DNA from 3 places in the Serratia sp. Res13-Sevr-LER1-36-b genome. Region 2 is predicted to be linked to each of the others. Evidence: predicted binding sites of a transcription regulator. Region 2 holds the regulator's gene; each other region holds the start of a gene.
The links. Region 2 encodes PurR, which represses purine synthesis genes. Its sites were predicted from a motif close to CANGCAAACGTTTGCNTG; they were not measured.
Positions count from the first base shown of each region.

Region 1: the regulator PurR is predicted to act here: its motif matches at 4,387-4,404, upstream of purE (5-(carboxyamino)imidazole ribonucleotide mutase).
Region 3: the regulator PurR is predicted to act here: its motif matches at 7,942-7,959, upstream of tusA (sulfurtransferase TusA).

Region 1 covers NZ_JADACK010000038.1:127,766-138,405, reverse strand. The annotation lists gene ybbA (putative ABC transporter ATP-binding protein YbbA) at 1-232, shown strand, start outside; gene ybbP (putative ABC transporter permease subunit YbbP) at 229-2,661, shown strand; gene purK (5-(carboxyamino)imidazole ribonucleotide synthase) at 2,718-3,785, opposite strand; gene purE (5-(carboxyamino)imidazole ribonucleotide mutase) at 3,782-4,306, opposite strand; gene IMQ33_RS22780 (UDP-2,3-diacylglucosamine diphosphatase) at 4,438-5,160, opposite strand; gene ppiB (peptidylprolyl isomerase B) at 5,171-5,665, opposite strand; gene cysS (cysteine--tRNA ligase) at 5,952-7,337, shown strand; gene IMQ33_RS22765 (extracellular solute-binding protein) at 7,398-9,575, opposite strand; gene IMQ33_RS22760 (MBL fold metallo-hydrolase) at 9,943-10,640, shown strand, end outside.
Region 2 covers NZ_JADACK010000005.1:722,672-733,311, forward strand. The annotation lists gene IMQ33_RS04400 (I78 family peptidase inhibitor) at 1-220, shown strand, start outside; gene cfa (cyclopropane fatty acyl phospholipid synthase) at 261-1,412, opposite strand; gene punC (purine nucleoside transporter PunC) at 1,753-2,958, opposite strand; gene punR (DNA-binding transcriptional activator PunR) at 3,084-4,004, shown strand; gene purR (HTH-type transcriptional repressor PurR) at 4,061-5,086, opposite strand; gene IMQ33_RS04425 (YnhF family membrane protein) at 5,411-5,500, shown strand; gene sodB (superoxide dismutase [Fe]) at 5,565-6,143, opposite strand; gene IMQ33_RS04435 (C40 family peptidase) at 6,370-7,185, opposite strand; gene IMQ33_RS04440 (Grx4 family monothiol glutaredoxin) at 7,595-7,942, shown strand; gene rnt (ribonuclease T) at 8,027-8,707, opposite strand; gene gloA (lactoylglutathione lyase) at 8,777-9,184, opposite strand; gene IMQ33_RS04455 (alkene reductase) at 9,515-10,612, opposite strand.
Region 3 covers NZ_JADACK010000021.1:66,261-76,900, forward strand. The annotation lists gene IMQ33_RS17130 (hypothetical protein) at 1-469, shown strand, start outside; gene IMQ33_RS17135 (DUF2500 domain-containing protein) at 475-834, opposite strand; gene IMQ33_RS17140 (lysoplasmalogenase) at 998-1,624, shown strand; gene IMQ33_RS17145 (zinc/cadmium/mercury/lead-transporting ATPase) at 1,766-4,102, shown strand; gene IMQ33_RS17150 (hypothetical protein) at 4,279-5,343, shown strand; gene IMQ33_RS17155 (BamA/TamA family outer membrane protein) at 5,331-6,479, shown strand; gene IMQ33_RS17160 (DUF4056 domain-containing protein) at 6,479-7,588, shown strand; gene tusA (sulfurtransferase TusA) at 7,604-7,855, opposite strand; gene IMQ33_RS17170 (7-cyano-7-deazaguanine/7-aminomethyl-7-deazaguanine transporter) at 8,054-8,719, shown strand; partial or broken gene IMQ33_RS26205 (GNAT family N-acetyltransferase) at 8,787-8,894, shown strand; gene IMQ33_RS17175 (DcrB family lipoprotein) at 8,941-9,507, shown strand; gene glpC (anaerobic glycerol-3-phosphate dehydrogenase subunit GlpC) at 9,544-10,640, opposite strand, start outside.

The DNA of each region.
Region 1 (10,640 bases), on a different contig from region 2:
ACAGCGTGTGGCACTGGCACGGGCGTTCAGTGGCCGCCCACGGGTGCTGTTCGCCGATGAACCTACCGGCAACCTCGATCGCCAGACCGGTGAGCGCATTGCCGATCTGTTGTTCTCCCTCAACCGCGATTTCGCCACCACACTGATCCTGGTCACCCATGACGAGACCCTGGCGGCGCGCTGTCAGCGGCGGCTGCGCTTGCGTGAAGGCAAGCTGTGGGAGGAAGCATGATTTGGCGTTGGTTCTGGCGTGAATGGCGTTCGCCTTCGCTGCTGATCGTCTGGCTGGCGTTGACGCTGTCTGTCGCCTGCGTGTTGGCTCTGGGCAGCATCAGCGATCGCATGGACAAAGGCTTGAGCCAGCAAAGCCGCGACTTTATCGCCGGGGATCGGGTATTGCGTACCGCGCGCCCGGTGCCGGAAGGCTGGCTGCTCGATGCCCAACAACAGGGGCTGAAAGTCAGCCGCCAGCTCTCTTTTACCACCATGACCTACGCCGGGGATCGTCCGCTACTGGCCAACGTCAAGGCTACCGATGCGGCCTATCCGCTGTATGGGCAGTTGGAAACCCTGCCAGCCAATCTCAAACCTGTGCCAGGCAGCGTGTTGGTGGCTCCGCGCCTGTTGGCATTATTGGATATCAAGGTCGGCGATAATCTGGATGTGGGGGATACCACGTTACGCATAGCCGGTGAAGTTGTGCAGGAGCCGGATTCTGGCTTCAATCCGTTCCAGACTGCGCCTGGCATTATCATCAACCTGGCGGATGTGGATAAAACCGGAGCGGTACAGCCGGGCAGTCGCCTGACCTACCGTTATATGTTTGCCGGTGCGCCAACCGATATTCAACGTTATGAAGAACGCCTCAAACCGCAGCTCAAACCCGATCAGCGCTGGTATGGGTTAGAGGAGTCCGGCAGCGCGCTGGGCAAATCGCTACAGCGTTCCCAACAGTTCCTGCTGCTTTCGGCGCTGCTGACCTTGCTGCTGTCGATCGCCGCTGTGGCGGTGGCGATGAGCCACTATTGCCGCAGCCGCTATGACCTGATTGCAGTGCTGAAAACCCTGGGCGCTGGCAGAAAGGCGCTCAGCAAGCTGATTATTGGCCAGTGGCTGGCGGTGTTACTGCTGGCGGGAATCTGCGGTAGCGTGATTGGTCTCGGGTTTGAAGCGGTGCTGATCCGCTTGCTGGCACCGGTGTTGCCGGGGGAACTCCCCGCCGCTGGGGGCTGGCCGTGGCTGTGGGCGATGGGGGCTCTGGTCATGATTTCGCTGCTGGTTGGGCTGCGCCCGTACCGGCAACTGCTGGCGACTCAGCCGCTGCGCGTACTGCGCCGGGATGTGGTAGCCAACGTCTGGCCGCTGCGTTACTTCCTGCCAGCCACTGCGGTGATTGTAATCGGGCTACTGACGGTATTGATGGGGGCAAGTACGCTACTGTGGGCCATTCTGGCCGGTATGGTGGTGCTGGCCTTGCTGCTAGGGGGAATTGGCTGGGGCAGCCTGTTGCTGCTGCGGCGCATCACTCTTAAGAATCTGGCGCTGCGGTTGGCGGTGAACCGCCTGTTGCATCAGCCTTGGGTGACGATCAGCCAGCTAGCGGCATTCTCGCTGTCGTTCATGTTGCTGGCTCTGTTGCTGGTCTTGCGTGGCGATCTGCTCGATCGTTGGCAACAGCAGTTACCGCCAGACAGCCCGAACTATTTCCTGCTGAATATGACCACGGCACAGGTTCCGCAGGTGAAAGCCTTCTTGCAACAGCATCAACTACATGAGGAAACCTTCTATCCTATCGTACGTGTGCGCCTGTCAGAAATTAACCAGCAGGTGGCGACGGAGCGGGTGCATGAAGACGATCCCGGTGGCGAGGCGGTGAACCGTGAACTGAATCTGACCTGGCAAAGCGATCTGCCGGATCATAACCCGCTGACGGCAGGCACCTGGCCGCCGAAAACCGGCGAGGTCTCAATGGATGAAGGGATCGCCGGGAGGCTCAAGATCCAACTGGGCGATACCTTGACGTTCAGCGGCGATACCCAATCGTTCAGCGCCAAAGTCACCAGTCTGCGGCAGGTAGATTGGGAAAGCCTGAAGCCGAACTTTTACTTTATCTTCCCGCCGGGTGCATTGGACGGCCAGCCACAAACCTGGCTGACCAGCTTCCGCTATGACGGCGACGGCAAGGTGCTAACCCAGCTTAACCGCCAGTTCCCAACGCTGAGCCTGCTGGATATCGGTTTGATCCTCAAGCAGGTCGGCGGCGTGTTGCAGCAGGTGAGCAGGGCGCTGGAGGTGATGGTAGTGCTGGTGGTGATCTGCGGTGGTCTGCTGTTACTGGCACAGGTACAGGTAGGGATGCGGCAGCGTAGGCAGGAACTGGTGGTTTATCGCACGCTAGGCGCAGGCAAACGCCTGTTGCGCGGTACGCTGTGGTGCGAGTTTGCGTTGCTGGGGCTGGTGGCCGGCATCGCGGCGGCGGTGGGGGCAGAAGCGGCGCTGTGGCTGTTGCAGACCAAGGTATTCGACTTCCCGTGGGCACCTACGCCGGTGCTGTGGTGGGCGTTACCGTTGCTGAGTGCCTTGCTGCTCTCGCTGTGTGGCGGCTGGCTTGGTGTACGCTTGCTGCGCGGCAGGGCGCTGTTCCGCAGCTACGAAGGTTAAACGTCTAATAAAAAGGGTTCAGCGTGGCTGAACCCTCAATTTGCGGTTTTAACTGATTATCCCAGCTTTTGCTGCGCCCAGGCCAAGCCACTTTGGTACTCGGCTGGCAGCAGCGGCGCTAATGCCTGCAACGCCTGTTGCAAAGAAGCTGCGTCGGGATCGTTGAGATTCAGGTGACCCACTTTACGCCCCTCACGCACCTCTTTCTCATACCAGTGCAAATGCACCAGCGGTAGGCCCAGCCATTGCTGATTCACCGCCGTGCCGATCAGGTTGACCATCACCGAAGGCGTATTCACCACCGGCTTAGGCAGCGGCAGCCCCAGGATGGCACGCAAATGCAGCTCAAACTGGCTGATAGAAGCGCCGTTCTGCGTCCAGTGGCCACTGTTGTGGACACGCGGAGCCAGCTCGTTGATCAGCAGGCTGTCGCCGACGATAAAGCACTCCATCGCCATCACGCCTACGTAGTTCAACTCATCGAGGATCGCAGCCAACATCTGCTCGGCCTGCTGCTGCAACGCCTGATTGGGCTGTGGCAGCGCTACGCTAGTACGCAGAATGCCTTCTTCGTGCAGGTTGTGAGTCAGCGGATAGAATACCGACTGGCCATCGTGACCACGAGCGCCCACCAACGACACTTCGCCAGAGAAATTAATCCCCTGCTCAACGATGCATTCGCCATAGTTATCCGCCGGTAACTCCGCCTCTTGGCCCGGGCGCAAACGCCACTGGCCACGGCCGTCATACCCACCCACGCGGCGTTTAACGATCGCCAACTCACCCAAGGTGGCAAACACCTGCGGCCATTCGCCAGCATTTGCCAGCAATTGCCAAGGGGCGGTGGCAAGATGAAGTTGATCGAGCAGTTGTTTCTGTGTGAGGCGATCGGCCAAACGCGGGAAGATATCGCGGTTGACGAAGTTATTGTGCGTCGCCAATTCGCGGGTCAGGGCGGTTTCTGGCCAGCGTTCGATCTCTGCGGTGATCACCGCATTTTGATAGGGCACCGCTTCCGGCTCGGCATCCAGGCCGACAGGATAAACCGCAATTCCCAGTGGTTCACCGGCCTGGCGCAGCATACGTCCTAACTGGCCGTTACCCAGTACGCAAACCGGCTTCATGCGTCCTCCCGTGGGTCCGGGTGGTTCAGCACCTCGTCGGTCTGCGCCTGACGCCACTGCGCCAACCGCTGTGCCAGCCCGGCATCGTGCAGTGCCAGAATTTGTGCTGCCAGCAACCCGGCGTTGGCCGCACCGGCTTTGCCGATGGCGAGCGTACCCACCGGAATGCCACGTGGCATTTGCACAATGGAATACAGGCTATCGACACCGCTCAATGCGGCACTTTGTACCGGCACACCCAGCACCGGAACCAGCGTTTTGGCCGCCAACATGCCTGGCAGATGCGCAGCACCACCGGCACCGGCGATGATCACGTCAAAACCCATAGCCTTGGCATGTTCGGCAAAGCTGAATAGTTTATCCGGCGTGCGGTGGGCGGAGACAACTTCGACATGGAACGGGACATCCAGCGTGGTCAGAACTTCTGCCGCGGACTGCATTGTGGCCCAGTCACTTTTTGAACCCATTACGATTGCGATTTTAACCCCAGCGTTGGCGGCTGAAGTAGCGGTGGCTCCCATGAGTGCATGGCTCCTGTGATGTGGACAAACGTCGGCTGGCAGGCCGTATGAGGGCGTAGAGCATACCATGGGTAAAGGGCAAGGAAAACGGTTGCGTCGACGGTTTTTGCCATCAAAAGCGTGAAAACGACCTAGAAGGGGAACTCGATCAGTTCGACGGCATCTGCCGTGACTTTAATCATTGAGCCTTGTGTATGCCAGGCTCCTAACACCGCGCGATGGGCTTCACCGTCAGGTAATGCCAGCGGATGGATTGCCGGGCGATGGGTGTGGCCGTGGATCATCCAGTGGACGTTGTGGCGCAACATGGCCTGCTCAACGGCCTGCGGGTTGACGTCCATAATCGCGGTGGATTTGTATTGGTTGCTTTGTTGGCTGCGCGCACGCATTTTAGCGGCGATCTTCAAGCGCCAGCGTAGAGGGAGCGCGAGAAAAGCACGTTGGATCCAGGTGTTATGAACTTTCTTGCGGAATTCTTGATAGGCCTGATCGTCGGTGCATAGGGTATCGCCATGCAGGATCAGGATCTTGCGGCCATACAGCTCAACGACCTGCTCTTCAGGTAGCAGGATCATACCGCTCTGCTTGGCAAAGCGCTTACCCAACAGGAAATCGCGGTTTCCGTGGATGAAGTAGCAGGGGACTCCGGCCTGGTGCAACGCCTTGAGTGCGGCGGCAATTTCGCTATGCAACGGCTCGGGGTCGTCATCACCAATCCAGGCTTCGAACAGATCGCCCAGAATGTATAATGCGTCGGCGTGAACGGCTTCTCGCTGCAAAAAACGCAGAAAACCGGCAGTAATTGCCGGTTCCTGTGCGCATAGATGCAGGTCTGCGATGAACAGCGTGCTCATGCAGCCGCGATTACTCGCTGACGGTAACGCTGGTGATCACGACATCTTCAACCGGTACATCCTGATGCATGCCGCTGCGGCCAGTTTTTACCGCTTTGATCTTCTCGACCACGTCCATGCCTTCTGCCACTTCGGCAAATACGCAGTAACCCCAACCCTGGGAGTTTTCAGCACGGAAGTTCAGGAAGTCGTTATCCACCACGTTGATGAAGAACTGGGCGGTGGCAGAGTGTGGATCGTTGGTACGAGCCATTGCCAGGGTGCCACGGGTGTTTTTCAGGCCGTTGTTAGCTTCGTTCTTGATGGTTGCTTTGGTGTCTTTCTGATGCATACCAGGTTCAAAACCACCGCCCTGAACCATAAAGCCGTTGATGACACGGTGGAAGATGGTGTTGTTGTAGAAGCCTTCACGGCAGTAGTTCAGGAAGTTTTCAACGGTAACCGGTGCCTTGTCAGCAAAGGTCTTGATAACGATATCGCCGTGATTGGTGTGGAAAGTAACCATAGTTTTAGTCCTAGCAAGATGAAATGAGCTGTCACATAGGAAGGCGTGTGAGCAATCAGACCGACTTTATAACATATCTCAATTAATCAGTCAGCAGTGGCTAGGGTGGCAGTTCCGCGGCAGAAATACACGTGTTGTTATCTTAGTCTGGATTGGGTTAATTCCGATCTCACGCAATTTTCTGCCGATCAATTCAGCAATCCTTGGGCTTGACCTTGCAATAGAGCAGCCTTCGGGTTTCAATATGCGGATATGTTTGTTATCACGCACACCACGGACAGCCCTGATGCTAAAGATATTTAATACCCTGAGTCGTCAAAAAGAGGAATTTAAGCCCATTCATGCCGGTAAAGTCGGTATGTACGTGTGCGGGGTAACCATTTATGACCTGTGTCATATCGGCCACGGGCGTACCTTTGTTGCTTTCGACGTGGTAGCGCGCTACCTGCGTTACCTCGGCTATTCGCTGAACTACGTGCGTAACGTGACCGACGTGGATGATAAAATCATCCGCCGCGCGGCAGAAAACGGCGAAACCTGCGATCAACTGACCACGCGTATGCTGGCAGAGATGCACGCCGATTTTGATTCGCTGCTGATCGAACGCCCGGATCAGGAACCGCGTGCCACCCACCATATCGAAGAAATCATCGAGATCACCCAACGCCTGTTGGCGCGCGATCATGCCTATGTGGCCAGCAACGGCGACGTGATGTTCTCCATCGATAGCGATCCGCAATACGGCCTGCTGTCCCGCCAGGATCTGGAGCAGCTGCAAGCCGGTGCACGTGTGGAAATCGACGACGTGAAACGCAACCCGATGGATTTCGTGCTGTGGAAGATGTCCAAGCCGGGCGAACCAAGCTGGGAATCGCCGTGGGGCCCAGGCCGCCCGGGCTGGCATATCGAATGCTCAGCCATGAACTGCAAACAGCTAGGCACCCATTTTGACATCCACGGCGGTGGTTCAGATCTGATGTTCCCGCACCACGAGAACGAGATTGCCCAATCCAGCTGTGCGCATGATGGTCCGTACGTCAACTACTGGATGCACTCCGGGATGGTAATGATCGACAGAGAGAAGATGTCCAAGTCATTGAACAACTTCTTTACCATCCGCGACGTGCTGGGCTACTACGACGCCGAAACCGTGCGTTACTTCCTGATGTCTGGCCACTACCGTAGCCAACTGAACTACAGCGAAGATAACCTCAAGCAGGCGCGCGCCTCGCTGGAACGTTTGTACACCGCACTGCGTGGCACCGATGCCAATGCGCAACCTGCTGGCGGTGAAGCGTTTGAAGCGCGCTTCCGTGAAGCTATGGACGACGACTTCAACACCCCAGAAGCTTATTCCGCGTTGTTCGATTTAGCGCGTGAAGTAAACCGTCTGAAGAGCGAAGACATGGCGGCGGCGAATGGGTTGGCGGCAGAGCTGCGTAAACTGGCCAAGGTATTGGGCCTGCTGCAACAGGAGCCAGAACAGTTCCTGCAAGGTGGCGCGCAAGCGGACGACTCGGAAGTGGCAGAGATTGAAGCGTTGATCAAACAGCGTAACGACGCACGTGCCGCCAAAGACTGGGCGCTGGCAGATGCCGCTCGCGATCGGTTGAACGAGATGAATATCGTGCTGGAAGATGGCCCGCAAGGGACTAGCTGGCGTCGTAAGTAAACTAAGAACTTATTAAGTTAATAAAACCGGGTTGCTGTGGCTTCCCGGTTTTTTTATGCCTTAAGCATGGGCTTCGCTGAGCAGGCGCTGGTTGATGTAATCAATAGCTTGCTGCGGATCCATTATCTTGTTCACGACGTTGGTCACGCCCTGGCCGATAATGATCTCCGCATGGCGCAGGTTAAACAACTCGCCCTGTAAACCCCGAGATTCACGGATGCCAATACTAGGATTATCTCGCAGCAGGTTAAACCACGGATAGAGATGCAGAATGCGCTGGTTCTGATAGATGCTGCGGTGGGCGCTGTTACCGCCCAAGAGCACCAGATGCTCGGTAATTTCAGCCGAATACAGCCAACGGAAGAACTGCTCTACCTGCGCCTTCTTATCACTGAAACGAGACATGCCTAACGAACCACCGCCCATCTGCGGCATGTTGCCCGGAACTGGCGCGTAACCAATCGCCGGTGATAGAGGGCTGTGGGCGACGTCGTTGAACAGATTCATATACATGATCAGCATCGCCAACTGGCCTTGCTCAAACTGGGCCACCGCAGCATTCCACCATTCACTGTTGAGATTGGTGGTGACGGTAAGCTGTTGCTGATATTGCCGCAACGCTTCGATGGCCAAGGTTGCCTCTAGTTGGACCGGTTTGTCTTGGTGCACTAGCCGCCCACCTAACGCGTAATAGCGCAGTAGATATTCGGTAGCAATTAACCCGGAACTACCGAGAGTCGTTGATGAACCTATCGGACGTTGCGGGTTGCCGAATTGATGAGTCGCCGTGAAAAAGGCCGTAATGTCATCAAACTCGGCGAAACTGGTCGGGATCTTCAGCTCTTTGCCCGATTTCTCATAGAACATGCGTTTGACCGTGGGGTCTTCGAACAGATCTCGGCGATAGAACAGCAACTGGGTGCTGGCATCAAACGGCAACGCATAGGCTTTGCCGTCAATCTGGCTGAAATGATGGCCAACCTCTGCCGAGAAGTTTTCCAGCAGTTCTGGTAGTTCTGGCGCGATCTCTGCCAACGGCGTGAGGGCCTTTGCCGCAAACCAGGGGAGGCAGGCCATATCGATACGCAGCAAATCGTAATAAGGATGCAGATGCAGATTCGAGAGGATCTCAAACACTTCATCATAAGGATAAACCGCGAGATTCACCTTGATACCGGTCTGACGATAGAAATGCGGCAACAGCTTCTTCAGCGCATCGGACGAGGGGCTAGGCAGGATCAGCATGTTCAGCGTTTCACCCTGCTCAGAAACGGCGGGCATGGGTTGAACGTCCAGTGCAAAGCCACGGCTATCCAGTATCAGCTCATCGGCTAGTGTTGCCAATCCGCAGATATATCGGGCAATTTCCAGGCCCAGCCGGGCGTAATCCATCTGATAGTGGTACTGATTGGCTACCACGGCGGGTTCGTTATCGCTGAGTTGCCAGATCGGTGGGCAGGGGACCGCGCTACCCAGATAGGCCGCCTGCGTCAGGCAACGGGCTTTTTCGCTGTCTTGAGCAATCAGGACTTGTGGTGGCTGGCCAGCAAAAAAAGCAAAAGCGGCGGTGTGACATTCACTGGCCGGTGACGGAACGACCGTTAACTGGGTCGATGGGCTTAACTGTGCCAGCGTATCTTTCAATGCCTCGACAAAACACTGGCCGTTGGTATAAGCGAGGGGCTCACAAAGCACGCCAACGTGCGTGGGTTGTTCGCGGGCGATCTCGCTGGCAATGGCCTGGCCCGCCTGGCAAAAGTTCAGGTTGAATGTGACCTTGGCCTGCGCTGGATGGCGATAGACAAACAGGATCTGCTCCGCTGGCAGCCGGAGCGTCTGATAATAGCTTTCGCTGTCGGCAAGGCAGGAGACCGTAACGATGGTTTGGTAGGATTTTGCGGCCAGCGTCTGCAAGATATCCCTTTCGGCAGAGGGCAGATCGTTAGTGACGTACAAATCCAGATCGCCCGGGAAAGAAGATCGTAATGATTGCTGAAGCCCACGGTAGAGCTGGTGATACTGTTCGCTGTTGATATCGGGCAGGATCAGCGCAACGCCACTGCTTTTGCTGGCGCGTAGCGACTGCGCCTGGGCATTGATCTGATAACCCATTTGCTGGGCAGCCTGTTTGACCGCCTCGATCTTTTCAACGCTGACATTGCCGCGCCCGTTGAGCACGTTGGAAGCGGTGCCGTGTGATACCCCCGCCAGCTTCGCTATATCCTTGATAGTTGCCATTTTCCCACCGCTTTGAGCCGCCTGTTTTGATGCTAACACCGGCTTGGGCGCTTCGCTATCTCGATTTCTCTTCAAGCGTAAAATTTGGATCGTTCCATCATTAATTGGTTGTTGTTTGTCCTTAATTAATCCAGTGTCACAAAATTGATGAAAAACGTAATAATTACCAATGGTTATTTTTAGTTAGTTGATTTTTATAAATATTAAATTAAATATTTGAAGCCGATCACCAATATGTATTGCAGTGTTAACCGTTTTTTGGTCTCAGGATTATGATTGACACGTTCCAAAATCACTTTCGTCGACCACTTTAACGAAGGAGATAGGAGCAATAGGTCAGTAATGTACTGAATAAAAAGGATAAAAAATGAAAATACATTTCCTGGGATCGGCTGCCTCTGAAGGGATCCCCAATCCGTTTTGCCGCTGTGAACACTGCCAACAGGCCCGTTTTCTCAAGGGGAAAGATCTGCGTACCCACTCTTCGGCGATTATTGATGATGTGATGTTGATCGACGTCGCCCCGGAGTTCAGCCAACAGCTGTTGCGTGATGGGCTGGACGCAAGTGGTATCACCGACCTGCTGTTTACTCACACCCATCCAGACCATTTCAACGTCGGTGAGCTATTTAGCCGCATGGAGGGTTACGGTTTCAATATCGACCATCCATTGGAGATTTTTGGTAACGATCGAGCGATCAACGGCTGTGCTGCGGTATTGCCGGGCTACAGCAAACAGCGCTTTGGTTTCCACTGCCTGGTGCCTTTTGTCACCGTAGAAAGCCATGGCTACAAGATCACACCGCTGCTGGCCAACCACGCCAGGTGGGAGCTTTGCTACGTGTATGTGATCGAAAAAGACGGCAAGACGATTTTCTATGGCCATGATTCGGGCTGGTTCCCGGAACTCACCTGGCAGTGGCTACAGGGCAAAGCGTTGGATTTGGTGGTGCTGGAATGCACTTACGGTTTCAACGGCGACGATCGCACCGATAACCATATGAGCCTGGAAACCGTGTTTGCCGCCCAAGAGAAGCTGCGTGCGATGGAGTGCCTGCATGCCGG
Region 2 (10,640 bases):
GGCGAACTCACAGTCTGCCGAGGCTGAAGATGATACCTGCGGTGCATCGCAGTATCAGAATTATGTGGGTAAACCGTTGTCTGCGTTGGACGGGGTTAATATTCCCCAGCAGGTACGGACTATTCCTTATAACTCTATGGTAACCATGGACTTCAATCTAAAGCGCTTGAACTTCCTGGGTGACAGTGAAGACAAAATCATTCGCGTTTATTGCGGTTAATAACCCTTTACCCCAACCCTGTGGGTTGGGGTAAAGGATTTTAGCGGGGAACTCGCAGACCGCCTTCGACACCTTTAGGGCTGAATACTACCTGCCAAAGTTGAATATCGCGAGCGCGGAACGCTCCTGCGCAGGCATTAAGGTAATAACTGAACATCCTTTCAAAACGTTCGGAATAGCGCGATGCCAGCAGTGGCCAGCTCTGTTTGAAACGTTCATACCAGGCCATCAGGGTGCGATCGTAATCTGCGCCGATATTATGCCAATCTTCCATGACGAAACGGCCTTCGCTGGCCTGGGCAATATGTTTCACCGACGGCAGACAGCCGTTGGGGAAGATATATTTATTGATCCACGGATCAACGTTCATATCGGTCTCGTTGGAACCAATGGTATGCAACAGGAAAATGCCATCGGGTTTTAAATTACGTTCCACTACCTCGAAATAGGTTCGGTAGTTCTTCGGCCCAACGTGTTCGAACATGCCGACTGAGACGATGCGGTCAAACTGCTGGTGGAGATCGCGGTAGTCCTGCAGTAGAATTTCCACGTCCAGACCGGCACAGCGCTCTTGCGCCATTTTCTGCTGTTCTGCGGAGATGGTGACCCCCACCATGGAAACGCCGTAGTGCTTGGCCGCATACGTAGACAGGCCGCCCCAGCCACAGCCGATATCCAATACCCGCATACCAGGCCGCAGGTGCAGTTTTTCGCAAATTAGCCGTAGCTTGGCCTCTTGCGCTTCTTCCAACGTCGTGGCCTGTTGCCAATAGCCGCAGGAATATTGCATATAGGGATCCAGCATCTGGGTAAACAAATCGTTACCCAGGTCGTAATGCTCCTTGCCAACGATCCAGGCGCGTTTTTGGGATTGCAGATTGGTCAGGCGGGCGGCGGCAATACGCAAGATATCCTTCAGGTGGTGGGGCAGTTTCTTTTCCAGGCCAGCTGCGACAACCCGCTGAAAAAATATGTCCAGCCGTTCGCACTCCCACCAACCGTCCATATAGCTTTCGCCCAGCCCCAGAGAGCCGTCTTGCAGTACGCGTTTAAAGAAATTGGGATTATTGATCTGAATATCGAAAGGGCGTGAACCATTGATTTCAATACCGGCCATGCTAAGCATTTCATGAGCGATACGATACCAATGGTTATCCTGGATGCTCAGATCTTCTATACACGATGAACTCATAGCTTCTCCATCACCTTCTTCTGACTTATGATCCTGCAGAATTTAATGTAGCCAATTTCTACAGGGACATACGTATACCTACGGTAAAAATTCACCGTGGTGTCTGAAATTCGACTTGAACAGAGGAAATTTAAGAGACTCCCTGCGTCAAAGGACGCGGGTAAATGCAACCTTAAATAAAGTGTGATGCCATCCACGTACGCAGCAGTTGCTGCAATAAGAGCTTAGTATAACTGTTATTCTAAAAGGTCGTTTTTGAGTATAGGCTTGCCGAGGCGTAGACTCAACTGCAAATCGCGCTCGGCAAGAATTTTCATTAAGTGACTATTTACAGAGATAATTATGACACGGAGTCGACACGCTCCTGCCGTGTTACCTGCGTTTCATCCGTTCCTTTCCCACGCTGCATCAGATAGCCCAAGGCTGCTAAAAATACGGTAGCAACCATTACGGTAACCGTGGCTAACAGCGGTTGGGCGATAAATGCCGAAACCAACAGGCTGGCGATAAAACATAATCCCAGCTGTAGCGTGTTTTGCAGCGCAGCGGCTTTGCCGCTGTTGTTGGGGAAGGGCATCAACGCATTGGCCACTAAAATAGGATAGCTGGCACCGTTAACTAATGCCATAAAGCAGAACGGGATCAACAGTGTGGTCAACGTCGGTTCGCTCAGGGTGGCAATCAGATACAGTGCTACCATGCTGATGCCATAAGCTACCAGCAGCCATGGCAACAAGGTTTTGCCAGAAATGCGATTTAAGGCGCTACGGCAGCTGTAACCCCCCAATAAGAAAGCCAGCGTTTGTGGCACATAGCTTAGGCCAATATCGTTAGGGCTATACCCCATATCGCCGAGGATAAAGGGTGAGCCCGTCAGCCAGGCGAAGAAGCCGGCAGAACAGGCGGCAAAAACCATCACGTTGCCGCTGAAGACCGGGGATTTCAAGATCTGCATAAAGCCAAGGCTGGGCTTTTTATCGGCGGAAGGTACCAGTCTGCTACGGTCTTTCAGCAGTAAGGTGGGGATCAGCAGCAGGGCGGTAATCCCCAACAGCACGGCGAAGATGGCCCGCCATCCCATATGGTTGAGCAACCAGGCGCCTAGCAGCGGGGCCAGCGCCGGAGAGAGTGCGACCAGCGGCATAATGGAGGCGAAAACGCGGTTGGCTTTGCCATCGCGGTAACGATCAACCACGATCGCCTGCCAGGTGACGGCGGCGGAACACACGCCAATGGCTTGGATAAAGCGCAGTGACCACAGTTGTGCCACGTTTTCGACCCACAGCATACCTAGACAGCCGACGGCGAACAGTGCCAGGCCAATCAATAACACGGGCTTACGGCCAATGCGGTCAGACAGCGGCCCCCACAGCAACTGGGCGAAGGCAAAGCCTGCCAGGAAGATACTCAGGCTGGCGCTGATCGCCCCAGCGGAGATTTGCAGATCCTGCTGCATGGCCCCAAAGGCGGGCAGGTACATATCGGTAGCCAGATAGCCCAACATACTTAGGCCGGCCAGGTAGAACATAAATCCAAAATTTCGCATTGCTATTTCTCGTTAAAATTATGTTGTCGCAGGTTTTGAAGCGCCGGCAAGTGTATACGGCTGGATCTCTGCTTGTGAAACGGTAATATTTGCAAGGTGCTGTTAAAAAATTTGAAGGCAAAGTTATGTGGTCTGAATATTCACTCGATGTGGTAGATGCGGTGGCGCGAACCGGTAGTTTCAGCGCAGCGGCGCAGGAATTGCATCGCGTTCCCTCGGCGGTGAGCTATACGGTGCGCCAACTGGAGCAATGGCTGGCGGTGCCGCTGTTTGAACGCCGTCACCGCGATGTGGAACTCACGCCAGCGGGGGCGCTGTTTGTTAAAGAAGCACGGGTTGTTATCAAAAAAATGCTCGATACCCGACGACAGTGTCAGCAGGTGGCCAACGGTTGGCGCGGGCAATTGCGGATTGCGGTCGATCTGATCGTCAAACCTCAGCGCAGCCGCCAACTGGTGCTGGATTTTTATCGCCATTTCCCCGACGTAGAACTGATAGTGCAGCCTGAAGTATTCAACGGCGTGTGGGATGCACTGGTCGATGGTCGCGCTGAGATGGCCATTGGTGCAACGCGGGCGGTGCCGGTCGGCGGCGGTTTTGCCTTTCGCGATATGGGTTTTATGAATTGGCTCTGCGTAGTACATGCTAAACATCCGCTCGCCGCCTTGCAAGGAAAGCTGCGCGACGATCAACTACGGCCTTATCCCTCGTTGCTGTTGGAGGATACTTCGCGCAATTTACCCAAGCGGGTGACCTGGTCGCTGGACAACCAGCGGCGGCTGACCGTGCCGGACTGGGTTTCGGCGGTAGATTGTTTGCGTGCCGGGCTGTGTGTGGGCATGGTGCCCGCGCATCGAGTATTGCCGTTGGTACAAAGTGGCGAACTGGTGGTGTTACCACTGCATGAGCCTTTCCCGCCCAGCGCCTGCTGCCTGACCTGGCAGCAAAACGCCCAGTCTCCGGCCATGGCCTGGCTGTTGGACTATCTTGGCGACAGCGAAACGCTGAATCAGGAATGGCTCAGTGAAGAGGGGCCGGGTGATTAATCGGGCGCGGCATATTGCGGCGCCCCTACGGAGAAATATGGGTTAAGAAATAGGACTTAGCGGCGGTAATCGACAAAAGGACCATCTGCCACGGAGCGACGCTCAATAAGTTTTGGATGCACTTCAATCACCTGCGACTCTTCACGCTTGCTGATGATGCGATCTAACAGCATGGTAAAGGCCATCTCGCCCAGGCGCTCTTTAGGCTGGTGAATGGTGGTCAGAGCGGGAGTGAAGTAGCGGGCATTACGCACGTTGTCGTAACCAATAACCGAGATATCCTGCGGTACACGCAACCCCAGCTCATCGGCGGCGCAAATCGCCCCCATGGCCATAATATCGCCGCCACAGAAAACGGCGGTTGGGCGATGCTTTTGCGACAGGATCTGATGCATGGCTTTGTAGCCAGATTCAGGCTCGAAATCCCCCTGCACGACCCATTCTTCGCGCACTTCGATGTTGGCTTCCTTCATGGCCTTCAGAAAGCCCTGGTGGCGACCTCCACCGGTATTACGCGCCAGTTGACCAGGAATGGCACCGATGTCCCGGTGGCCACGTTCGATCAGGTAGCGGCCTGCCAGGTAACCGCCCTCGAAGGCATTGTCGATAATGGTATCGGTGAAGTCTCCGCGCGCGGTACCCCAATCCATCACTACCATGGGAATATTACGGTAATCTTCCAGCATGCCCAGTAGCTGATCTGGATATTCTGAGCACATCACCAGCAGGCCATCGACGCGCTTTTGCGCCAACATCGCCAGATAGGCTTGCTGTTTATCCAGATTATTGTGCGAGTTACACAAGATCAGGGTATAGCCTTTGCTGTAACAGCTGTTTTCAACCGCTTCGATCACTTCGGCAAAATAGGGGGCCTCGCTCGAGGTGGCGAGCAAACCGATCGATTTGGTGTGATTGACCTTGAGACTGCGGGCTACGGCGCTGGGTGAATAGTGCAGCTCTTTGATGGCGGCCCAAACGGCCGTTTTGGTATCTTCGGCGACGAAACGCGTTTTATTGATAACGTGCGATACGGTAGTGGTAGAAACGCCAGCGCGTTTGGCCACATCTTTAATCGTTGCCATGTAAAAAATGACTCCTAAACCCACATGTTACAGCATGTAAGTATGATGTTAATCGTTTGCCTACGTAGATCCTTCCCCAGATAAGCGAAAACTGAGTTTTTAGTGCTGAAGTCGTAAATCGCTTGAACAGGGAGGGGCAGTTTATCGGTACGCAGTAGTGAACTGCGGATTTTGTCGCAAATTGAAGAAAAGTGGAAGAGCTAATCGGTAATTATCAGCGGGGAAATCAAAACAAGATTTTAATCACGGACTGTGGGAAAATGATTTGACGTATAAACTGTGTGGCTTATGCTCTGGAAAAGCCAATCTGAGAGGGAGTTGTATATGGATACCAATTTGAAGATGTCATTACTCACCACCGTGGGTGCTTTGGCAATGATTATTGCTTTCAGTTTTATTGCCGCATTGAACTGATCCGCAGCAGAAAAACAAAGGCGCAGCTTGATGCTGCGCCTTATTATTAGCTAGCCACCCGCCGTTAAGCCAGGTTTTCTGCCACGAACGCCCAGTTCACCAACGCCCAGAAGTTTTCCAGGTACTTTGGTCGCGCATTGCGGTAGTCGATATAGTAAGCATGTTCCCACACGTCAACGGTCAATAGCGGAACGTCTGCGCCGGTCAGCGGGGTTGCCGCATTCGAGGTGCTGACGATCGCCAGACTACCGTCCGCTTTTTTCACCAGCCAGGTCCAGCCCGCGCCGAAGTTTTTCACGGCGGCATCGGTGAACTGCTCTTTAAAGGCGGCGAAGGAGCCGAATGACTTATTGATGGCCTCTGCCACTGCGCCCGTTGGCTCGCCACCACCTTGCGGTGATAAGCAGTGCCAATAGAAGGTGTGGTTCCAGACCTGAGCGGCGTTGTTGAACACGCCGCCGGTGGAGGTCTTGACGATCTCGACCAGGGATTTGCCTTCGAACTCGCTGCCTTTCACCAGATTGTTCAGGTTAACCACATAGGTGTTATGGTGCTTGCCATAGTGGTATTCCAGCGTTTCTGCGGAAATGTGCGGTTCGAGAGCGTTTTTCTCATACGGTAATGCAGGTAATTCAAACGACATTGCTTTCTCCTTTTATAGACAATACGCCTCTCCGACGCTTTGGGCCGTGGGGCCGAGGGCGAAAAAACGCAATTGCACCACTTTTGTTATGGTTATTAATCTTAACAACTTTCCGAGCGAAAAGAACATCCAAAGTGTGCCAAGTGGCTGATTGATTAAAGTCGCAGCGGTTTTTGATTTTTGGGGGAGTAAGGCACGGCTGAGCAGCTGGCTCAGCCGTGCTAGGTCAACGAATGGTGGTCGGGGTCACTACGCGGCGGGCGCCAATGTAATGGTTCTGCCAATAGTCGTTATCCAACTGACTGATGCGAATTTCTTCACCGGTGCGCGGTGACTGGATGAACTTACCGTTACCAAGATAGACGCCAACGTGATCGGCGGTGCCACGGTTGTTGATGCGGAAGAACACCAGATCGCCTTTCTCCAGCTCATTACGTTTGATCGGCGCTGCATCACGCAGGTGGTACATTTCGTTGGCGGTACGCGGCATTTTGATTTTCACGACGTCTTTGTACGCGTAATAAATCAGCCCACTGCAGTCGAATCCTGTACCAGGTGAAGATCCACCCCAGCGGTAGGGTTTACCCATTTGCCCCATCAGCTTGGCCATGGCGGTTTGCTTGGCGTGCTGATAACGTTTTTTATGGGCGGCGGAAAGTTTCAACGGTTTTTCGCGGCCTGCCAGTTTTGCCGTAGCTTTGCCTTCTTCACGATGGCGACCATAGCCTTTTTTATAGCCTTTTTTAGGCGGAGTCACTTTGAGCTTGGCCGTTTTGGTTACCTGGCTTTTGGTTTTAACGCTGGTGGTTTTTTTGGCGGTCTTTAAGGTTGCTGGTTTGGTTTTTAGCGTTTTCGGAGGGGTGGCTGCCTTCACTTTTTTATTGGCTTTCTCCGCTTTCTTTTTCTTGCGGTCGTCTGGCCGTGCTTCATTAACGTGACTCTTGCGCTGCTCGGCAGAAACACGTGCCTGTGGCGCAGCGTGCGCCAAATTGAAGAAGAGCTGCGTAAATAGCAGCACAAAAAGTGTAATAATTAACCGCATATCGACGTTACCAACCTTGGCTCCGAAACAGAAATCGAATGAGTCACAGTATTCCCGAAATTCACCCTATAAAACAGCGTGGATCTCATAAATACTAATCCATATTGTGAGAAAACGTTAATGGCATTTTTATTGTTGCAAAATCAAACGCCTGGTGCCTAAAAAAACGACAAAGATCATGTGGTTGGCTTATTGCTCTCCGGGATTGAGCAGCGCAAATATAATAGTGAAACGTCCCGATTAAAAATGTTATTCTGGGGCCATGTTTTAACCGGTTCGTTGTGACGGCCGCTTTTGCTGAGGCAATCAGAGAATGTCCCTGCAAAAGATGGCGTTTTTTGGCACCGGTCCTGCCGCTACAATAGCCAGTGTGATGCATGTTGTAGCCATGATGTGGCTTGAGGAAGCAATAATGACGACGATTGAAAAAATTCAGCAGCAAATTTCTGCCAACCCGATCCTGCTGTATATGAAAGGCTCACCGAAATTGCCAAGCTGCGGTTTCTCCGCTCAGGCCGTGCAGGCGCTTTCAGCCTGTGGCGAACGTTTTGCCTATGTTGATATTCTGCAAAACCCGGACATCCGCGCCGAGCTGCCAAAGTACGCCAACTGGCCAACTTTCCCGCAGCTGTGGGTCGATGGCGAACTGGTTGGCGGCTGCGATATCATCATCGAGATGTACCAGCGTGGTGAACTGCAGCCGTTGATCAAAGAAACGGCAGAGAAGTATAAAGATCAGGAAGACCAGCAGCCTTAATGGCACAGGGTTTTCCAAATAAAATCGGGCGGCACCTTTAACAGTGCCGCCCGATTTTTTTATGTCTGTCAGTTTGCCTGCAAGCTATTGCGATTCAACGTTGGCAATCGGCCAGCCACCGAGACGTTTCCAGCGGTTGACCAGTTCACAGAACAGCTGGGCGGTTTGCTGGGTATCATAAAGTGCTGAGTGCGCCTGGCTGCTGTCAAACGGCATGCCAGCGGCAATACAGGCTTTGGCCAGCACCGTCTGCCCCAATACCAGCCCACTAAGCGCAGCGGTATCAAAGGTGGCGAACGGGTGGAACGGGTTGCGCTTCAGGCTGGCGCGCTCGGCGGCGGCCATCAGGAAACTGTGATCAAAGTTGGCATTATGCGCCACGATGATTGCCCGGTTACAGCCCTGATCCTTAATGCCTTTACGCACGGCTTTGAAAATCGCATGCAGCGCATCATATTCACTCACTGCGCCACGCAGTGGGTTATGTGGATCGATACCGTTAAAGGCCAGCGCTTCCGGTTGCAGGTTCGCCCCTTCAAACGGCTCTACATGAAAATGCAGCGTTTCATCCTGCTGCAACCAACCATTTTCATCCATTTTCAGCGTGACGGCGGCAATCTCTAGCAGCGCATCGGTCTGAGCATGAAACCCGGCGGTTTCCACATCAATAACAACGGGATAAAACCCACGGAAACGGCCACTCAGGGCGTTAAGATCACTTTTTTCGGCCATCAGTTTCTTATCTTTAGCGAATTCAGCGCGCATTATGACAAATTTCTTGTCTTGGTGCAGCGGAGATAGAAAGCAGGGCGCAGGGTGCGCCCTGGAGAAACCTCAGTTACCGAGGCCGTGACCTGCGTGCTTGTTCTCGATCAGTTCGATCTTGTAGCCGTCCGGATCTTCGACGAAGGCAATCACGGTGGTACCGCCCTTGACTGGGCCGGCTTCGCGGGTGACTTTGCCACCGGCCTGACGGATGTTGTCGCAGGTAGCGGCTACATCATCGACGCCCAGCGCCAGATGACCAAAGGCGGAGCCCATGTCGTAGCTGTCGACGCCCCAGTTATAGGTCAGTTCGATGACCGAGCCTTCGCTTTCATCGCTATAACCCACGAAGGCCAGCGAGTATTTGTACTCGGTGTTTTCGCTGGTACGCAGTAAGCGCATGCCTAATACCTTGGTATAGAAGTCGATGGAGCGTTGCAGATCGCCGACACGGAGCATGGTATGGAGTAAGCGCATAATTTCCTCTGATTGGATATGCCGCGGCTGACGGCAGATGACTTGAACAGCGTCAGACAGTATAGCCTTGTCGCATAAGGCAATTCAACGCATGTGGTAGGTGATGGTATAGGTGACGTTGTCACAAATAAAAATGACGGCGGATAATAGTGCGGCAGGCGGGAGCCAGACAGAACGCCGACACGCCGTGGGCCCCATCCATGGAGGCTCGTATCGCGCGTCCATGCGCTCAACGGTCGGCTAACCTGTATGGCTCCCACCCACCTCAGCCTGAGGTGTCGCGGTATTTAGCGCACCTAATTTACTGAGTGCAAAGTCAATTTAATTCACTTACAGAGTTGGGTAATCGGTATACCCCTCGGCACCGCCGCCGTAGAAGAAATCGGCACGCTGCTCGTTGAGTGGGGCCTGTTGTTTAAAGCGCTCCACTAGATCTGGGTTGGCAATATAGCTGCGGCCAAAGGCGACTGCATCAATAAAGCCTTGGGCGATCAACTCTTCTGCCTTCTCCGCCGTGTAGGCACCCGCGCCAATAATCACGCCTTGGAAATGTGCTCTCACTGCATCGCGGAACGCGGTTGAGTAAGGCTTGCCACCGGCCCAATCCGGCTCTGAAATATGCAGGTAGGCGATACCGCGCTTGTTCAGCTCTTCGATCAAATACAGCGCCGCTTCTTCCTGATCTTCGCCGTTGTCCAGGCCATTGAACGGGCCTAACGGCGAGATACGGATACCAACGCGATCGGCACCGATTTCGGCAATGCTGGCATCGACCACTTCCAGCGTCAGACGGGTACGGTTTTCAATGCTGCCACCGTATTGGTCGGTACGTTGGTTGGATGCCGGAGACATGAACTGGTGCAGCAGGTAACCGTGCGCGGCGTGCAATTCAATGTAGTCAAAACCGGCTTCACGCGAGTTGGCAGCAGCCTGGCGGAAATCGTTGACGATCCCCGGGATTTCGTCGGTTTCCAACGCACGTGGGGTAGAGGTTGGTACACGAACCCAGGCACCGGTTTCATCACGCACCGTGGTGCGGGTTTCGGCATTGATCGCTGAAGGCGCGACGGGAGCCTGCTGGCCCGGCTGCAAGCTGGAGTGGGAGATACGGCCTACGTGCCACAACTGCACAGCGATATGACCCTGTTTGTCATGTACCGCCTGGGTGATTTTTTTCCACGCGGCGATTTGTTCTGGGGTATGCAGACCGGGAGCTCCGGCATAACCTTTCGCCTGGAAAGAAATCTGGGTGGCTTCGGTGATCAGCAGGCCAGCGCTGGCACGCTGCGCATAGTATTCCGCCATCAACGGCGTTGGGATGTCACCTGGCTCGATGCTGCGCAGACGAGTCAGCGGAGCCATGAACACACGGTTGGGGAGGGTGGTGTGGCCAACTTTGAGCGGAGAGAACAATTTTTCAATCTTCATAGTGCATCCTATAGTATTAGACCAGTCG
Region 3 (10,640 bases), on a different contig from region 2:
GGCGGTGCTCGCTCTGGATATGGAGGAAGATCCCTTCATCCGACGCTTGCTGATGCTGCGTCAATTGCCCGGCAGGTTACGCCAACGCTACTTCGGCACCAGGCAAACTCCCCCGGCAGCCTTTGGTTTCGACACCTTTACCCTGCTGCAGCAAAATAGCCATGAAGTTTCTTTTGGATTGGCTGGTCGGTTCTGGCGGCCGGAATTGGGCGTGCACAAGCTGGAAAGTGCCGACGAGTTTCACCATTTTACCGATCCCGCGGCCGCCAAGCTGGTGCTGCGTTTTATGGTCATACAAGACAACGCTGGACATACCCGGCTGCGAACAGAAACCTTCGTCTGGTGCCCTACGCCACGGGTCAAAGCGCTATTTGCCTGCTACTGGGCGCTTATTCGGCCTGCTAGCGGCTGGATAAGACGCCGTACCCTGCTCTCAGTGCAACGCAAGCTGTCAGCAACCAGCAATTAACGCCCCTACGATTTCTGCGCCGTGAAGGAGATAAAACGGGTGCCCTGTAGGCTCAGCGTACCCTGAGCGCCTTTATCTATCTGATTATATTGCTGCTGCGGCAACGGTATTTTGATCTCGCTGCCGCCCGTCAACGGACGGAAGTACACTTCGTAACGCATATCTTCCACCACGATGTTTTCCCGCTGCCGCGAACGACGATTCGGCGAGGGGAACTCCCGCTTGGCACTGACTTCCACCTGCAATGTACGCACCGGCTGGCGGTCATTATCCGCATCCTGGCGGCGTTTGTTGAGGTATTGGCGGGTCGCCAGCACCGCAATCAGCGCGATCACGGCAACAAAGAACAACGGTGGCTTACTCATTGACGGTTTTCCTTTTTTACCCGGCGAATTTCATTCACGCCTAAAACCGCGTAAACATAGCATTCAGAAGAAAGCATTGTCGAACCCACGCGCGCTGCTTACACTGAGAAAGTGACAACCTGGGGTTGGTTATCCCGGCTCCTATCATAAATAAGGAAGACATATGAGTTGGCCGTTCCTTGCCGTATTTTTTTCCGGTTGGTTGTTCGTTGATGCCTCCTATCGCGGCCCGCGCTGGCAGCGCTGGGTGTTTAAACCGGTCACCTTGCTGCTGTTGCTGTTATTGGCCTGGCAGGCTCCGGTATTGGGCCCCGCGGGTTACCTGATCGTTTTGGGCCTGTTGGCAACGCTGGCGGGTGATGCCTTGCTGCTGTTGCCGCGTGAGCGGGTGCTGTACGCCATCGGGGCTTTCTTCCTCTCACACCTGCTGTATACCCTGAGCTTTGCCAGCCAGATGACCTTCAGCCTGTTCTGGCCCTTGCCGCTGGTGCTGCTGGTGATTGGCGCGCTACTGCTGGCCATCATCTGGAGCCGGTTGGAAGAAATGCGCTGGCCAATCGCCACACTGGTTGCCATGACGCTGCTGATGGTGTGGCTGGCGGGGGAACAATATTTCCTGCGCAGTACCGACTTTGGCTTCTCATTGCTGGCGGGTACCTCGCTGCTGCTGTTGGCGAATATCGTCTGGCTGCTGAACCGCTACCGCTTTACCTTCCGCGCGGCAGATGCCGTGGTTGCCTTCTGCTACTTCTCCGGGCATTTCCTCATCGTCCGCTCGCTATATCTGTAATGCCAGGCTACGGGTTCGGGCAACCGGATCCGTAGCGCCCCTGCAATTAACAATAATTCTCATATCGCGCTTGACTCTGGAGTCAGCTCCAAGGTGTAGAGTGCTTGTTGAGATGATATTGGATTGCCTGAAGGGGGCGCTATGCAGACTCATAAACCACATAATCACCAAGAGCATCAGCATCAAGAACATAATCACGATCACAGCTGCGGCTGTAGTCATGACCACGCCAAAACCCAGCATGGCTGTAGCAGTGAAAAAACCCCGGTGGGAGCAACCGCTGCCCATGACCATCAAGCGGCCCACGAGCACGGTGCCAGCTGTTGCAGTAGCGATGGCCCCGACGACCCGGATGAGGAAAGCGACAGACTGGCTGCCGTTCCCCCTTCCGGCAGCCAGCGTTTCAGTTGGAAAGTCACCGGCATGGATTGCCCGAGCTGTGCCAAGAAAATCGAAAATGCCGTAACGTCGATCCCCGGCGTCGACAGCGCTCGCGTGCTGTTTGCCACGGAAAAACTGGTGGTGGATGCCCAATCCGACGTCAGCGTGCGGATCCAGGACGCGGTAAAACAGGCTGGCTTTACCCTGCTGGGGACTACCCCGGCGGCAATAGGTGATGAACCGAAAGCCTCCCGGTTTGGTGAGTACGGCCCCCTGCTGCTGCTCTCCGCGCTGATGGTGCTCAGTTGGGTTCTCGACTTCTTCAACCCACGTCTGGGTGAAATTGCCTTTATCGCTACCACCTTGGTCGGCCTGGTGCCGATTGCCAGCAAAGCCCTGCGCCTGATCCGTTCAGGCACACCGTTTGCCATAGAAACCCTGATGAGCGTTGCCGCCATCGGTGCGTTGTTTATCGGTGCCACCGCCGAAGCGGCCATGGTGCTGTTGCTGTTTATGGTGGGGGAACTGCTGGAATCCTACGCGGCCAATCGTGCACGCCGTGGCGTGAAAGCATTGATGGAATTGGTGCCGGAAGATGCTCTGCTTATCCAGGGCAGCGTACGTAAACGCGTACCGGTGGCCAGCCTGCGCCCCGGTGACGTGATAGAGATCGCGCCCGGTGGCCGCTTGCCTGCCGATGCCGAGTTGCTAAACCCATTCGCCAGCTTTGACGAAAGCGCTTTAACCGGTGAATCCGTGCCGGTAGAACGCCAACAAGGTCAGAAAGTGGCCGCCGGCAGCCTGTCCGTCGATCAGGCTGCGCAGATGAAAGTCACTTCCGAGCCGGGCAAAAATGCCATCGACCGTATCCTGCAACTGATTGAAGAGGCCGAAGAGCGCCGCGCACCAATTGAGCGCTTCCTCGATCGCTTCAGCCGTTACTACACTCCGGCGATCATGCTGCTGGCCGTGGCGGTGATCCTGGTGCCACCGCTGCTGTTTGCCGAACCTTGGGAGATGTGGATCTACCGGGGTCTGACCTTGCTGCTGATTGGTTGTCCTTGTGCCTTGGTCATCTCTACGCCAGCGGCCATCACCTCTGGTCTTGCGGCGGCTACACGCCGGGGCGCACTGATTAAAGGCGGTGCTGCGTTGGAACAGTTGGGCCAAGTGCAAACCATCGCGTTCGACAAAACCGGGACGCTGACCGAAGGCAAACCGACTGTGACCGACGTGCTGCCTGTAGACGGGCTTAGCGAGCAGCAACTGCTGGCCATCGCAGCAGCAGTCGAGACGGGCTCACACCACCCCTTGGCGCAAGCTGTCGTCAACCGCGCAGCACAAAACGGGGATGCGTTACCACTGGCCGAGAACCGCCGTGCGTTGGCGGGTATTGGGGTTGAGGGGAAGGTTGACGGTAAAACTATCCTGATCAGCGCACCGGGCAAGTTGACGGAAAATCAGTTGAGCAGCGAATGGCGCAGCCAGGTAGAGAAGCTGGAAACGGCGGGTAAAACCGCAGTGGTGGTGTTAGAGGACGGGCAGCCTATCGGTTTGCTGGCGTTGCGTGACACCCTGCGTAGCGACGCTAAACAGGCGATTGCCGAGTTGGCGCAGTTAGGCGTTCGTGGTGTGATGCTCACCGGTGATAACCCGCGCGCTGCGGCCGCTATTGCCAATGAATTGGGGATCGATTACCGCGCCGGGTTAATGCCGGAAGACAAAGTGAACGCAGTAACCGAGCTGAGCAAGTTGCAACCTACCGCCATGATCGGCGATGGTATCAACGATGCCCCGGCGATGAAGGCCGCCAGCATTGGCATTGCGATGGGGAGCGGTACCGACGTGGCATTGGAAACGGCCGATGCCGCGCTGACGCACAACCGGTTGACCGGCGTTGCCGAGATGATCCGCATCTCCCGCGCCACACACGCCAATATTCGCCAGAACATTACCATTGCGCTTGGACTGAAAGCGATTTTCCTGGTCACCACCCTGCTGGGGATGACCGGCCTGTGGCTGGCCGTATTGGCAGACTCTGGGGCAACCGCGCTGGTGACCGCCAACGCCTTACGGCTGTTGAAAAAACGTCAGTAATACCATTCTATCGTCAGGGCACAACCCACTGTGCCCTGACGCCCTTACCTGAAAAATAGCACGACCAAGACGCACTTAATGCCCCTATAAGCCACAGGACTTTAATATACTCTCCAAGCACCTTTACACTACATACCTATAAATTCTATGAATTTATCAGGGTAATGGTCGAGTTAATGAAACCACTGCATTCTTATAACATCCTGAATCTGATCGTTATTACCTTCATTCCTTCCCTGGCTCTGGCGCAACAGCCTGATGCCGCCGCTACCGCACAACTCATTGATGAAGCAAAACGTCCACCATTCACCCAAGGTGCGGCGATGCCAACCGTCCAACACAACGCACCGACGACAGCGCCTCAGCCAGAACATCGTATGTTGCCCATTTGGGGGGATGAGGCTCGAGCCCGCGGCTATGAGCTGCCAGAGCCATTCGGTATTGGCGTCAACTACATGAACATGCGGCAGAATATCAATGTCGACAGTATTAACTTTTCCGGACTAGGCCTGGGATCGCTCGCCATTCCGTCGGATTTGTTCAACATCGGCGTTGGCAAAACCCGCGAACAGAGCAAAACGGAAACCATGCGTCTGGACACTTGGCTGCTCCCATTCCTCAACGTTTACGGCATTGTTGGCCATACCAAAGGCAGCTCGTTGTCTCAGGTCTCTGTGGACGCCGATCCCAGTAAATACAAAGGATTGGATCGTATCATCGCGTCTGCCGTGCACAGTCTGAACCAAAGCGGGCAACTGCGCGATCTGGACTTCAAGCTCGATTTCAAAGGCACCACTTACGGCGCAGGCATCACGCTAGCCGGGGGCTATGAGAACTGGTTCACCACGCTCGATACCAACTATACCCGTACCAGCTTCAATATCCTTGACGGCCAAATTTCCGCGCTGACGGTGACACCCCGTGTCGGCTACCGCTTCCAGGTGCCCGGTATCCAAGGCCAAAGCAATCTGAACCTGTGGGTCGGCAGCATGTACCAGGATGTACAGCAGGAGTTCAGAGGCAGCCTGTCTGATTTGCAGATGCCCGCAGCGCTTCAGCCCCTGATCGCCATCGCCAATCAGAAAGGAGAAGGCCGTTTCGACGTGAAGCAGCATCTGCAATCACCTTGGAATGTGCTGCTGGGTGCACAATATGAGATCACGCGGCATTTCAACCTGTTGACCGAATTTGGCTTTAGCCAACGCAACAGCTTTATGGTCTCGGGTGAATATCGCTTCTGATGGCGATGCCGCTCCGCTACCTGACGTTGCCCCTGCTCGCTCTGCTGTCCTGTGCTCATGCCGCTTTGCTGTCACGTCAGCAAGTTGATGGGATGCTAGCCCCTCTGGGTTCAGACAATCATTTCGACAGCAGTAAAACCATCGATTGGGGTGTGTTGCCCGGCCCGTTTTATACCCCAGAACTCGGTCTTGGCATCGGCACCGCTGTCGTGGGCATGTACCGGCCAGACAGCCTTGATAGCGTCAGCCAAAATTCGACGCTGGCGCTAAAAGGCTTTTTCAGCAGTACCGGTGCCTTCGGCGTTGGCTTTGAAAACTACAGCTTTTTCGCTAACGACCAATGGCGCTTCTTTGCCAGCGGCTCCCTCAATAATATGCCCACCTATTTCTGGGGCACCGGTTATCAAGCCGGGCGTCATGACGGCAATAAGGAAAAATACACCCAGCAATCGTTCCAGATAGCGCCACAGCTGCTGTATCGTATTGCCAATGCCACCTACGCGGGAGCTGGCTGGGATTTTTCTTCGACGCACGCCAGCGATCCCGACAGGGGAGATAGCAGCCTGTTCAAAGCTCAAGCAGCTGGCACCTCATCGATCAGTTCAGGGATCAGTGGCTCGTTAAGCTACGATACGCGTGATTTCGTTTCTAATGCCAGCCGTGGCCAGTTTCTCAGCCTGAGCGACACCTATTTCGCGCCAGAATTGGGCGGCGATAGCCGCTTCAATACCCTTGAAGGCCAATACAACGCCTATTACAGTCTGAGTGAGAAGAGCGTATTGGCACTCGATGTCTACAGCCGTCTGACCACTGGCGATGTCCCCTGGGACAGGTTGTCTGAACTGGGCGACGACAAACGGATGCGGGGCTATTACCAAGGACGTTATCGCGACAGGAATACGTTCAGCGGCCAGGTTGAATATCGCCGCAAATTGAACTGGCGGCACGGTTATGTTCTCTGGGCTGGAGCCGGAACCCTAAACCGCAAAACCGGTGATCTGGGCCAAGGGCCTTGGTTGCCGACGGTGGGGGTTGGCTACCGTTTTGAATTCAAACCGCGGATGAACGTACGGCTCGATTTTGGGGTCGGGCGTGAAAGCAGCGGGTTTTATTTTCAGGTAGGAGAAGCTTTTTAATGCGTTTTGTTGCGCTGATATTTTTGCTGCTTAGCCCCTTACTGCCCGCCAAGGCCCTGGAAACGCTGATCACCTCGCAACCTACCCGTGAGAGCCCTCTTGCCTGGCCGGTGACTGAGCCACTCTCGCCACCGAATGGTTTGCGCCCTTGCTGTGCCTTTGGCTATAACCTCAAAGTACAGGCGTTAGGCATCCCGGTGCCGTTTTATCAATTGGGTAACGTCGTAGACGCCGATCGGCTTGGCGCACATCACTATAATGACAGCGCTTTCAATGCCGTCGGCAACTTGATGGGGTTGGGCAGTGAGCAATTGGGGTTGGTCTACACCTATCGTGGGGGATTTATCGACATCGCTCACGTTCGTGATACCGCCGACAACACCCTGTTCCTGTTCAGCCAGCTGTTGCCTAAGCTGGGCCAGCAATGGACACTCGATCTTGGCCCGGAATTAGCAAAGCGTCGTATACAGCTGAACGCCTTCACCCCACCGCAAGAGGCTGCTCAGCGCTATACGTTAGCGGCTTACTTGGCCGGGGAGCTCGCCTTCCAGATGGCGGCATGGCATGAAGTGGCACAGTGGTACGGCTACCAATCGGTGCCCGGATTTCCTGAAGAGATTTCTGCATTTACGCCAGAGGATTTGTATTCCAACCTGCTAGGGGCAAGGTTGGCGATCGACGCTATCTTGCAAGGGCGCGCGATATCCGTTGCCAGTTACAACAGCGCAATGGAGACACTGCTACCCGAGGCATTGCACCAGCTTGGCGCAGTTTCGATTGCCGAAACCCAGCGGCAGTTTGACGGCATTGACGGCGATTGGTGGGACAGCCACCGCCGAGTACCGGAGAAATTTTTAGTCTTAAAACGGGATTACACCACCAGCAACAATCGTCTGCCCAATCAACCCCCCTTCGAGTATGCCGCTCCGCAACGCCTGACGTTGCCGCTACAGATTGAGGGATTAACGCTGGCGAAACTGGCGGAGCTGCAACTCTGGCCTGGGGATTCCATGCACAACTTGCCAGCCCCGGCGCATTATTATCGCCCGGAGGATTTTAGTGGGTTGGCGTTACACGCGAGCGTACAGGACGCACTGCAGAAACGTTAAGCAACCGCTGGGTGATTAACTCTCGAGCCCTTTGCGCAGCAGATAGCGATACGGGGCCTGCTCGGTTTCCTGGGCCACCAGCGTATGTTCCATAAAGCGGCAAAAACCCGGGATGTCGCGGGTGGTGGCCGGATCGTCGGCGATAATCAGCAAGGTTTTACCGTTATCCATATGGCGCACGGTTTTGCGCACCATCATGACCGGTTCCGGACAGCGCAGCCCCAGAGCGTCTAACGTCTGGTCTGCCTGGGCAAAAATGTCAGTCATACATCTCTCTCGATCTAAAACGATCGGCGAACCCTCGCCGGATCTGATTACCCGCTAGTTTACGCCGGTAGTTTTTCTGCGCAAGATACGTTAACGTTTGCGTTAAATTTAACCATTGCATTGAATGCCCAAACGCGTACCATGTCGCCGCGCAGTTAACAATGGGTTCCCTCACCCCACACTCAAAAAGGCTACATTATGTATTCGTTTACCGATCGACAACGCTTAATCGCGTTGGTTTGGCTATCGCTATTCCACATCGCCATCATTACTTCCAGCAACTACCTGGTGCAGTTGCCAATCAGTATTTTCGGCTTTCACACCACCTGGGGTGCCTTCACTTTTCCGTTTATCTTCCTGGCCACTGACCTGACCGTGCGGATCTTCGGTGCCCCGCTGGCACGCAGGATTATCCTTGCCGTGATGGTCCCGGCGCTGTTTATCTCCTATGTGATCTCCACCGTCACTTTCCAGGGTGAGTGGCAGGGCTTTGCCGCCTTGACCAGCTTCAACCTGTTTGTGGCGCGTATCGCCGCCGCCAGCTTTATGGCCTACGTGCTGGGCCAGATCCTGGACGTGCAGGTATTCAACCGCCTACGCCAACGCAGCGCCTGGTGGGTTGCTCCCGCCGCGGCCATGTTCCTGGGCAATATCAGCGATACCCTGGCCTTCTTCTTTATCGCCTTCTACAAAAGCAGCGACCCCTTTATGGCCGCCAACTGGGTGGAGATCGCGCTGGTGGACTACAGCTTCAAAGTGCTGATCTGTCTGGTGTTCTTCCTGCCGATGTACGGGGTACTGCTCAATATGCTGCTCAAACGCCTGGCAGAGCGCCAACCCACCAGCCGGTTGCAACTGAGTTAACCCGCCTTCTGGTTTATACTGGGCAGCCTGACGTTATGGATGGGGCTGCCCATGCGCTTAACCACTCGCCATGCTAATAATGCTCATTAGCCACGAATATCAGATTTTCACTCTAGAAAAGAAAGGCGAAGTAGACGAGTATCGTCTATTACTTAAAAAAACCTGTGACATCTAGCCATACGGTCAACCAACTCTATCTGCAAAGGAATAAGGAACATCAGATGCGTAAAGTAACAAAATTGATGGGTATCGGCCTGCTAGTGCTCGGCCTGGCGGCCTGTGATAGCGCCACCAAAGACACTAATGCCCCCGCAGGCAGCGCAGCAGCCAGCGTCCCAAGCGGACAACAGGTAAGTTTATTGGATGGCAAGCTGACCTTTACCCTGCCTAACGGTTTGGCCGATCAGAGCGATAAGCTGACCAACCAGCCAACTAACGTGCACATTTATGCCGACAGCAGCAACCAGCGTGCGGTAATCGTGATCGTTGCTGACAAGGCAGCGGGCGATCTGGACACTCTGGCCAAGCGCATGGAAGAGCAGCAACGCTCCCGCGATGCCAACCTGCAGGTCATTACCAATAAAGCGGTTGAAATTAACGGCACGCCAATGCGCCAACTGGATACCGTGATCACCGTGGCTGGCCAGAAAGCCTACTCTGGCGTACTGCTCGCTATGCTGCCAGACGGTAAGCAACTGACCTTGCAAATCACGCTGCCAGCGGATAACCAGCAGCAGTCTCAAAGCGTAGCGGCTGGCGTGTTCAATACGGTGAAGATCAAGCAGTAATCGTAGTGGGCCAGCATGCTGGCCCGATTTAATGCGTTACGCCAATGCCTGTGCTAACAGGGTGATCGGATGTTCACAGCGCTTGCTGGTGGACATCTCGATCTGCCATTTGCAGGTTTCGCAGTCAGTGATCACCATGTCCACCCCGCTCGCTTCAATCTGGCGAAATAGCGAGGCACCAATGCCTTGCGAGGTTTCATAGTTTTCCGACTTGAAGCCGTAAGTCCCGGCGATACCGCAGCACTGCGAGTCCAGCACCACCAGCTCCAGCCCTGGGATCTGCCGCAATAGCTCCAGCGTATAGGCCGTCCAGCCCATTTTCTCCATATGACACGGCGTGTGGTAAGCCACCCGCAGCGGCGTCTGTTTGAGCGGCAAGGTGCGCCCTTGGCTGATCAGACGATAGAGATAACGCGTAGCCAGCTCAACCCGTTCACGCACCGCCGAGGTATCCACCTCCAACAAATGCGGGTACTCATCACGCAGGGTAAACGTGCAGCTCGACGAAGTAGCCACCACCGGTATGCCTTTGGTCAGGACCGCATCATGCAGTGATTCCGCATTCACTTTGGCCTGCTTCTTCGCCTGCGCAATAAAGCCGTTGGCGATCAGCGGTACGCCGCAGCATTTCTCACGCTTGAGCAGTTGCACGCCGATATCCATGGCGTTAAACACCTTGATCAGGTCTTTGCCAAGCTGCGGATGGTTGTAGTTAACAAAGCAACCGTGGAAAAACGCGACCTGCTCGGCATAGCGCTGTTGCTGCTCTGCCTGCTGGCGATACCAGCGGCGGAAGGTGCCAAACGAATATTTCGGCAGTTCACGCCGATGGTCTATCTTCAGCGCCTTATCCAACAGCTTGCGCACCGGCTTCAGGCCGGTAGTCGCGTTAACGATCGGCGCAAACGGCGTCGATAGGGTGCCCATGATGTCGGTATGGCTGAGGATGGCATCGCGCAGCGTAGGTTTGCTTTGGCTGAAATTGGCCCGGGCACGTTGGATAATATCGCCGATTTTAACGTCTGAAGGGCAAGCCACTTCGCACCGCTTACAGTTAGTACAATACTTCAGTGCTTCGTCGTAAAGCGCCGGATCTTTCAGCCGCAGGCGTTCCCCATCCGGCCCGGCCTGTT